3 regions of the Lactobacillus sp. ESL0228 genome follow, and region 1 is predicted to be linked to each of the others. Evidence: predicted binding sites of a transcription regulator. Region 1 holds the regulator's gene; each other region holds the start of a gene.

Region 1 (3,293 bases):
ATGCTTTATCACCAATCTTTACCTTATAATCTGTTTCACCCATGTGGCGTTTAATTGAAGAAATTGTATTAGGGTTAGTGATTGCTTGTCTTTTTGCTACTTCACCAACTTGAATTTCACCATCCTTAAAAGCAACTACAGATGGAGTAGTTCGATTACCTTCTGGATTAGTAATAATTTTTGGTTCTTTACCTTCAAGAACTGCAACAGCTGAGTTAGTAGTTCCAAGATCAATACCGATAACTTTTGACATTTTTTTAACTTCCTTCCAATTATTGTGCGACAACAACCATTGCTGGTCTTAATGTACGATCTTTATATAAATATCCTTTTTGTAAAACTTGCACAACATGATTTTTTTGATCATCACTTTCGGCATCAACGGTTTGAACCGCTTGATGCAAAGTTGGATCAAATTCCACACCTTCAGCATCAATTTCGCTAATTCCATGATCTTTCATGGCTTTTACAAGCGAATCAAGGGTCATTTCAACACCCTTTTTTAATTGCTTAGAAGCTTCATCGTCAACTTTAGTTGCTAAAGCCCGCTCTAAATTATCCATTGCAGGTAAAACGTCTTTAGCTAATGATTGTGATTCATACTTAATCAACTGTGCCCGCTCGTTATTATACCGATTTTGCATATTTTGCATTTCAGCTTGGCTACGTAAAAATTTATCTTCTAAATCTTTATTTTCTTCGCGCAACTTAGTTAATTCAGCCACTTCTTTATTTTCTATAGATTTTGACTTCTTTTTATTAATTTTGTTAGTATCACTATCAGTTGCTTTAGTTGTTTGTGATTGAGCCTTATCCAAATCCTGTTCGCTAGTAAATTTTTCTTTACTCACGTTAACCTCCTTTATTTAAATCGACCATAATACTCAAGCATTTTTTTAGCTAATTCATTCCTGAAATATTCTAATAAACTAATTATTTGCGAATATGGCATATTATTGGGGCCAAGTAAAGCAATTACACCTTTACCATGAGAACCAACGCTATATTCTGCTGTTAACAAACTATAATCTTTTAGCAAATCATTAGATAATTCTGAACCTAGACTGACTTGAATGGGAGAATGATTATTATTCGTAATTGTTCCTTGACTCATCCAGTGTGAAATTAGATCTTCATGATCAATTAAGTCATAAAGCGTTCGTAAGCTGGTTACATCATTTAAAGATGTATTATTGAGCAGATTGATTTGACCATCGACATACATTTGCTCACTAGCTGCTTCATTAATAACATCTTCCACTAGTTCAATCAAACCATCGATATGACTACTGTTAAATTTCTTATTTAGTACATGACTTAATATGGTTGGTGATACATCCCCCAATGTTTTACCAACAAGTTCATCGTTTATCATTCGAACAGCTTTTTCTACTTCATCGCCATTAACATTAGATGGCAATTGATAAACTTGATTATGAACGTTACCATCACTAGTTACTAAAATAGCCATGATCTGACAACTGAACAAGGGAACTATTCGAAAACCGGTAATAGTCAATGTACTACTTTCAGGACCCTCCGCAAAAGCTGTATAATTTGTTAAATCAGACAAAATCTTAGCGGCTTCTTGCACAATTTCATTAACTTGATGAAACGGTTGACTAAACTGATTAATAATTTTTTTATAAACAGAAGATGGAATTTGAAGAGGCTCAACTAAATTGTCCAAATAATAACGATATCCATCAGTTGATGGCACACGTCCACTAGACAGATGGGTCTTTTCAATCAATCCCCGCTCTTCCAATAGAGCCATTTCATTTCGAATTGTTGCGCTAGAAACTTTAATTGGTAACTGATTCATAACAGTTTTAGAGCCTACAGGATCATGCGTTTGCGTAAAATCATTTATAATAGTTTTTAAAATTAGTTCTTGACGTTCGGTCAACATAAATATCGCCCTCACTTTTAGCACTCACACTTCAAAGGTGCTAACAATTATTATGATACTAGGTTTTAGCAGATTGTCAAGTTGAGTGCTAATTTTTTTGAACAAATTTGTATAAATAGATTAGTCTATTTATTTAGATTAGAAAAATATGCTTTTATTTCTGCCTCATCCTGAACCATTTGCTTTTTCAAGTCGGTTAAATTGCTAAATTTAATTTCTCCTCTTGTATACTTATACCATTTTATAATCATTTTTTGATCATATGCATCTTGATTGAAACCAAACAAGTTTGATTCAATATAAATTTTTGAATCGTCATTGATTGTAGCATTATAACCGACACTGGTCATTGAATTGTACCACTTGCCATTAATTTTTGTTTTAGTAGCATAGACTCCTATCTTAGGAATCACTTTATTTGTATCCCAAACTAAGTTAGCAGTAGGATAGCCTAACTTATGTCCATTTCGTAGTCCATGACCAACATAACCAGACATTACATATGGAAATCCTAATAACTTCTTAGCTAAAGTCATATTCCCTGCACCAATTGCCTTTTTAATTTCTGTTGAGCCTATTTTTTGTCCATCATAGCATTGTTCAGGAACATTAATAATATCAAATCTACCTTTAGCAAACTGTGGTAAATTTTGCATATTAGCTACATCTTTAGGACCATAGGTATAATCAAAACCTGCAACAATTGTGTCAGCATGTAATTTGACAATAATATTATCAACAAATTTCTGTGCAGTTAGTCTACTGAACATCTTATTAAAATGCATTACCAATAAGTAATCTACGCCAAGTTTCTGCATTTTATATGCTTTTTCATCTAAGTTGTCAATATACGTTACACCAGCATTTTGATACACTTCTTTAGGATGTCTATCAAATGTCATTACCATTAGAGGCAGATCTTTTTTTATTGCAGTTTTTTTTGCAATCTTGATAAGTTGTTGATGTCCACGATGAACACCATCAAAAAAGCCTAAAGCCAATATTAGTTTACCCTGAACAATATTATCTGTAATTGGATAATTTAAATGGATAATTTGCACGTTGAGACCTTCATTTCAACTATTTATTTTGTAAAAGCATCAGTTCGGGACAATAAAGATGTCCTTTCACATGATAAATTGCTTTAACCTTTTTATTGTAACGTAAAGCAACTTGTTTTTCATTCGTTTGTAATGAAATTGCTGCACCGTTTTGAACTTTTTTCCATTGATCTTCAGTTAAATTTAGTTGTTGGTAATCCTTAAAAAATGTTTCGATCGGTTGAATATATTCAACAATGTGGGATGGATTGCAAACAATGTCATCTAACTTGACCGCTTGACTAATATCGAAGCCAGAACTAGCAGTACGACGTAAACTT
Region 2 (3,293 bases), on a different contig from region 1:
TAGTTCTGTTTTACCAACACCGGTTGGACCAGTGAGTAAAAACGAGCCAGTAGGACGATTATTATCTTTAAAAACTTGTTTGCGGGCAATTGCATCCGTGATAACCTCGATAGCATTATCTTGATCAATTACAGTTGCTTTTAATTTTTCAGCTAAGTCAAGGTTCTTCTGCCCTTCACTTGCATGCAATTCACTCATTGGGATCTTAGTCTTAGTTTCAATTAAAGCATAAATATCCTGGTCTGTCACACGCGGAACTGAAGCTTGGTCTAAATGATCCATTTGCTCACGTAATTTTTCAATTCGTTTCTTGAGTTCACTCGCCTTTGCATAATCTTCATTTTGTGCAGCAGAAGTTTTTTCATTTTCTAATTGCTTAATCTGTTTTTTCAGACTTACTTCATCATTTGGTACAGCATCAAGCCCCTTCTTCGCTCCAGCTTCATCAATTAAATCAATTGCCTTATCCGGTAGATAACGTCCTTGAATATAACGCTGTGACAATTCGACTGCTAAGCGTAAAGCACTATCACTATATTTAACATGATGATAGTCCTCATATTTTTTCTTAAGACCTTCTAAAATTTTAACCGTTACATCAGTAGAAGGTTCTGGCACATCAACTGGTTGGAAACGTCTTGCCAAAGCCGCATCATTTTCAATTTGACGATACTCTCCTGTCGTCGTTGCACCAATTAGGTTTAAGTCACCGCTAGCTAAAGTTGGTTTTAAAATATTAGAGGCATCACCACTATTATTTTCCGAATCTGTTGACCCTGCGCCAACAATATTATGCAATTCATCAATAAATAGAATGATATTAGGGTTGTTTTTAGCTTCATCAATTACTTTTTTCAAGCGTTCTTCAAAGCTACCCCGCAAACTAGAACCTGCAACCATATCGTTAATGTTAATTGCAATGATATGCTTATCCTTCATCTTTTCGGGAACATCGCCTTGAGCAATCTTTTGGGCTAACCCTTCAACAATTGCCGTTTTACCAACTCCAGCCGGTCCAATTAGCACTGGATTATTCTTCTTGCGCCGACTTAAAATTTCAATAACCTCTTGAATCTGTTCGTCTCGTCCAATCACTGGATCATATTTATTATTTTTGGCTTGTTCAACTAGATCGACACCGATAGGCTTTTTCTGTTGTGCTTGAGCATTTGTGTTCAGATTTTGCGGTGCCATATTCATACTGCCTGAATAATGAATTGGAATTGATCCGTTACTATTATTACTATCATTAAAGAAAGAATTGTTTAATTCATTAAACAAATTATCAAATTCATTGTCAAAATATGTCATATATAGCCACCCCTCACATAGGTTATAAATTATTTATTAGCACTCAAAAGCTTTGAGTGCTAATTTCTTATACTTTATATTTTAGCAGGTTATCCACAGAGTGCAAGAGATATGTCTTATTTTTCCACAACTAAGTCTAAGATCAATCTTAAATAGAAAAAGCTTTAAAGATAGTCATTAATTGATTATCCTTAAAGCATTAAGATTATTTTTGATATAATTTTAAATGTTTTTGCAAATATCCTGCTGTTAGGCTTGCCTGCTTTGGGAGAATATCACGAGGAGTACCATCAGCTACAATTTGACCACCATTTTTTCCACCTCGTGGTCCCAAGTCGATCATATAATCACTATTTGCCATCATATCTAAATCGTGGGTAATAGTAATAATGGTTGCATCATGATCCAGCAATTTTTGCAAGACTTTTAGCAGAGTTCTCACATCTTGTGGATGTAAGCCAACTGTGGGCTCATCAAAAACAAACAAAGTTCCTTTTTGCTGGCGATGCAAATGCTTGATTAATTTTAATCGTTGCGCTTCTCCACCGGATAATGCAGGAGTCGCTTCGCCTAAGTGTAAGTACCCCAATCCCATTTCATGCAGAGTGGTCACTGTTTGCAAGATTTTGGGTTCACCCTTAAATAGCTTCTTGTTTAAAGCTTCATCCACAGAATAAGCGAGTACATCAGCAATGCTCAGGTTATGCCATTTAACTTGTAAAACTTCTTTATTATAGCGATGACCATTACATAAAGAACAAGTTTCAACTATATCGGGTAAATACTGTATGTCCAGTGCAATCACGCCACTACCACCACAAGCTGGACATGCTCCCTGCTTATTATTGTATGAAAAGTACGAAGCTGGATAATGTAACTGCTTGGCTAATGGCTGACGTGCATACAATTGGCGTAAATTATTCATGATATCAGTATAAGTTGCAACCGTTGAGCGCTGATTCTTACCTACAGGAGTAGAATCAACACTGACTACATTATTAATCCCAGTTGCAGATAAATCTGTAACCCAGCTTGGAGTGCTTTTATGCGCTTTTTGTGCCTTTAAGGCCGGAAGCAAAGCATCGAGAATTAATGTAGTTTTTCCGGCTCCAGAGAAACCAGTAACCGCCGTCATTTTGCCCAGCGGAATTTGGACATGAACATTATTAAGATTAAAATGATGGTCAACCGTAAAGTCTAATTTACCTTGCTTAAAGAGTTGCTGTTTTGAAGCTGGTTCCCGCACTAACAACTGTGCAGTTCCGGTTAAATATGGTCCTATTAATGAATTTGAATCTTGTTTAAGCTGATTGGGCGTTCCTTGAGAAATAACTTGTCCGCCTTGACTGCCAGAGCCTGGACCAATTTCAATTACCCAATCAGCCGCATCAATAATTGCAGTTTCATGATCAACAACTACTAAAGAATTCCCCTGATTAATAAGCTCATGAAAAATATCAATTAATCCGTCTATGTTAGCCGGATGTAATCCTACCGATGGTTCATCCAATACATAGAGTACACCAGTAGTTTCCGTTCTTAAAGTTCGCCCCAGTTGAATTCGCTGTAATTCACCGGTTGACAAGCTATTGGCAGGTCGATCAAGACTTAGATAATCTAAACCTAATTTTAATAATGGTGTAACTTGATGCAATAATTCGCCCAACAGATTTTCCGCTAAATCTTGCATTTCTATGGGTAATTCCTGTTTAATTTTGTCTAAGTATTGTGGTAACTCACCCAACGTTAATTGTTCAGCTGCCACAATGCTTTTCCCAGCAACCAATTGCTGCCAGCGGCTTGGATCAATTCGATAACCATGGCACCTTGGACAGGTACTAAAGTGATAAAAAGTATTAATACGCTCAAGTCCACGTTCAGATTTAGTTGTTTTGCGCGAATTAATTACTGCATTATAAGCATTCTCATATAGAGCATCCAAATGATAGACACGTCCCGTCGAAGTTGGGATATCTACTGGT
Region 3 (3,293 bases), on a different contig from region 1:
GTGACCTGAAGTTAAATTGGTATGACTTAATAAACTAGTGTATGCCCAACCTTGCGAAACAGTCACTCCTTCAGGTATATGACCAACACGGTTAATATTGTCATCCGTTGGGTCTTTAACGCTTAATAAAACTGGTTGATAAAACCGCGTTCTCAAAGTTAAGTCACCACTCTTAAATTCATGTGGGGTGGTTTCTGGGCTATATTCATTTGGATTAATGTAGTTAATAGAAGAACCGTAGTGCGTCTTCCAAGCCTGATAATCGCTAGTTCCTTTTTGAGCAGGGAACGAATTTACTTCATTAGGATCGGCAATTCCCTCAGTGGTACTTTTTCTAATGGTAACTTTAACAATAGCGGTTGTATTACCGTAAGTATACTTAACTTTATAAGTTTTGGGTTTAGAACAAGTGATGCTATCACGAGATACTTGAACCTGATCATTATCAATTACTGTTCCCCATTTATTAGTTACATACGAAATTGCATCCTTGGGGAAGAAACTATAAAGCTCATTCCTAACCAAACTAACTGTCTTAGGCACGGCAATTTGGTTTCTTGCAAAAAACTTTTCATTAACATAACCAACTTCACGACCATTAACATAGATTCTCCAGTACCGATTTTTTTTAGTTTCAATCAGTTGGTCAGATTGAATATGACTATACCGAAAATTAATTCCATCAGCGACCTTTTTACTGACTTTACCATCAGAGATTTCTTTCCAAACTTTATAGTTTTTATTACCAGCGACCTTAGTCATCATTGAATAACCCGTAATGGTTTGCTTAGGCTGCTTTTCTTTCTTAGTGTTTTTATTGCCTGCATTACTGGTTGTACCAGCATTATTATCGATATCGCCCGCATCATCATCCATTGGTTCTTTAGCAGAACTATTTGCATCATTTGGTGTTTGCGATTGCTGTGATGATTTTGGCTGCGAATTTGTCGTATCAGCTAGAACCGGATTAGCGGATACATGAGCTGTAAGCGCTAAACTACCAAGTAACATCATCGAGAATGTTGCTATTTTATTAGAAAGCTTCAAAATATTTCCTCCAAAAATTAAATTCATTCTCTAAGTATATAACAATAGTGTCGTGATATATAATACAAATTTGATACACTTTCATTGACAGCAATCAATGTAAGTGATTTAATTAGCACTGTACTTTTTAGAGTGCTAAAAATTTGAACTTAAATTTAGGAGGTTAAAAAATGCTCGTACCTACAGTTATTGAACAAACTGCTCGCGGTGAACGTTCATACGACATTTACTCACGTTTGTTGAAAGATCGAATTATCATGCTCAGCGGTGAAATCAACGATGACTTGGCTAATTCAATTATTGCGCAATTATTATTTCTTGATGCTCAAGATAACACCAAGGATATCTCCCTTTACATTAATTCTCCTGGTGGTGTCATTACTTCTGGTTTAGCAATCATGGATACAATGAACTTTATTAAATCGGATGTTTCTACAATTGCAATCGGAATGGCTGCATCAATGGCCTCAATTCTTTTAACCAGTGGCACTAAGGGCAAACGGTTTGCATTACCAAATTCTACTGTTTTAATTCATCAACCTTTAGGTGGTGCTCAAGGTCAGCAAACTGATATTCAAATTGCTGCCAATGAAATCTTGAAGAGTCGTGAAAAGATCAATAAGATTTTACACGAAACCACTGGACAGCCACTTGAAAAGATTCAAAAAGACACTGAACGTGACAATTACTTAACAGCTGAAGAAGCAAAGGATTATGGCTTAATTGATGAAATTATGGCCAATCAAAAGAAATAGTTACACTAACTAAATGAAAGACTTATTAACACAATGCAAAATTTGTGTGGGGACTTTTTACAACACAGTAAAAGAGCTAACAGCTTCGTTTGTAAAACGAGGGTTGCTAGCTCTTTATTTTATTCATTTAAATTTTGTGCCAACTCATGTAACTTTTTAAATCGGTGATTGGCACCAGATTTAGAAATAGGTCCATCTGGAACTTGCGCAGCTATTTCCTTTAAAGACAATTCCGGATTGGCAAGCCTTAATCGTGCAATTCCCTGTAATTTTTCGGGAATACTTTCTAAGCCAACTTTGCGTTCCAGAAATTCTATATCTTCAACCTGTTTAGCCGCAGCTGTTGCAGTTTTTTTCAAGTTGGCAGTATCACAGTTAACCAATCGATTAACCGAATTACGCATATCACGCATAATTCGCAAATCTTCAAATGCCAACATAGCATTAAACGCCCCAATAATATGAAGAAAATCACCGATTTTTTGTGCTTCTTTCAAATACACAATATAGCCACGGCGTCTCTTAGTAGTTTTAGCATTTAATTGAAAATACCGATTCATTAAATCCAACAAATCATTATTATGATCCTGATAAGCAGAATAAATTTCTAAATGATAGCGACTCGTTTCTGGATTATTGACGCTGCCACTAGCCAAAAATGCTCCACGCAAATAAGACATTGCCCCTTCTCGCGAAGAACAAATACGTTTTGGAATCCGCGTAATCAAACCATTATTAGAAGTTAAAATTTCTAAATTAGTCAAAATTTCCTTAACATGATTTTGTAATCTAACTAAATATTGATTATTTTTCTTCAGTTTCATTCGGCGAGATACAATTAACAACGGTTCTACATGATAGGCCGTCTTAATTAACAAAAAAATCCGTCTAGCAATCGCTGGATTTTCAGTTGTTATATCAAGACTAAACTGATGATCATGAAAATTCAAAACACCATTCATACGCAAAAAAGCTGCCAACTCAGCTTTGGCATGTTCAGGATGAATTGTTAGCGAAGTCAATTCTTTTTTTACTTGGCTTGCATAACTTGACATTAATCATCTATTCCTTTCTGCGTGACATTGCCGCAAACGCTCGATTAATAATTTCCTTAGCTACTTTTTGACCATCATGAAAAACTAAACCACTATGCTGATCAATAAAGTCATCAGTTATTACCCGACATCCTTGCAAACGTAAGCCAGTAAAATCATTTTTAACAGGTTCAATATAAGCATCATAATCATTGGGATCAAATTTCGACATATCAATTTCAGCACCATTAACTAAAGTAGTGTCAATATAATGCCCCCCTAAATGATTGTTAATTACAGCTACATGGTCACAATCTGAGAAGTGATCCGTTTCACCTAATTGCGTCATAATATTGCAAATATAAATAACCTCGGCCTTTGTTTGACGCACAGCTTGACCTAAATTAGGAATCATCAAATTAGGTAAAATTGAAGTAAATAAGCTACCTGGTCCCAA

Evidence for each region. Region 1 encodes HrcA, which represses chaperone genes, less so after heat shock. Its sites were predicted from a motif close to TTAGCACTCNNNNNNNNNGAGTGCTAA; they were not measured.
Region 2: the regulator HrcA is predicted to act here: its motif matches at 1,348-1,374, upstream of F5ESL0228_RS07925 (ATP-dependent Clp protease ATP-binding subunit).
Region 3: the regulator HrcA is predicted to act here: its motif matches at 1,160-1,186, upstream of clpP (ATP-dependent Clp endopeptidase proteolytic subunit ClpP).

The regions. Positions count from the first base shown of each region.
Region 1 is NZ_REHJ01000008.1:315,364-318,656, forward strand. It holds gene dnaK (molecular chaperone DnaK) at 1-253, opposite strand, end outside; gene grpE (nucleotide exchange factor GrpE) at 273-851, opposite strand; gene hrcA (heat-inducible transcriptional repressor HrcA) at 863-1,912, opposite strand; gene ribF (riboflavin biosynthesis protein RibF) at 2,038-2,973, opposite strand; gene truB (tRNA pseudouridine(55) synthase TruB) at 2,993-3,293, opposite strand, start outside.
Region 2 is NZ_REHJ01000011.1:179,941-183,233, forward strand. It holds gene F5ESL0228_RS07925 (ATP-dependent Clp protease ATP-binding subunit) at 1-1,311, opposite strand, end outside; gene F5ESL0228_RS07930 (AAA family ATPase) at 1,517-3,293, opposite strand, start outside.
Region 3 is NZ_REHJ01000007.1:213,235-216,527, reverse strand. It holds gene F5ESL0228_RS02960 (SH3-like domain-containing protein) at 1-876, opposite strand, end outside; gene clpP (ATP-dependent Clp endopeptidase proteolytic subunit ClpP) at 1,218-1,802, shown strand; gene whiA (DNA-binding protein WhiA) at 1,922-2,857, opposite strand; gene yvcK (gluconeogenesis factor YvcK family protein) at 2,865-3,293, opposite strand, start outside.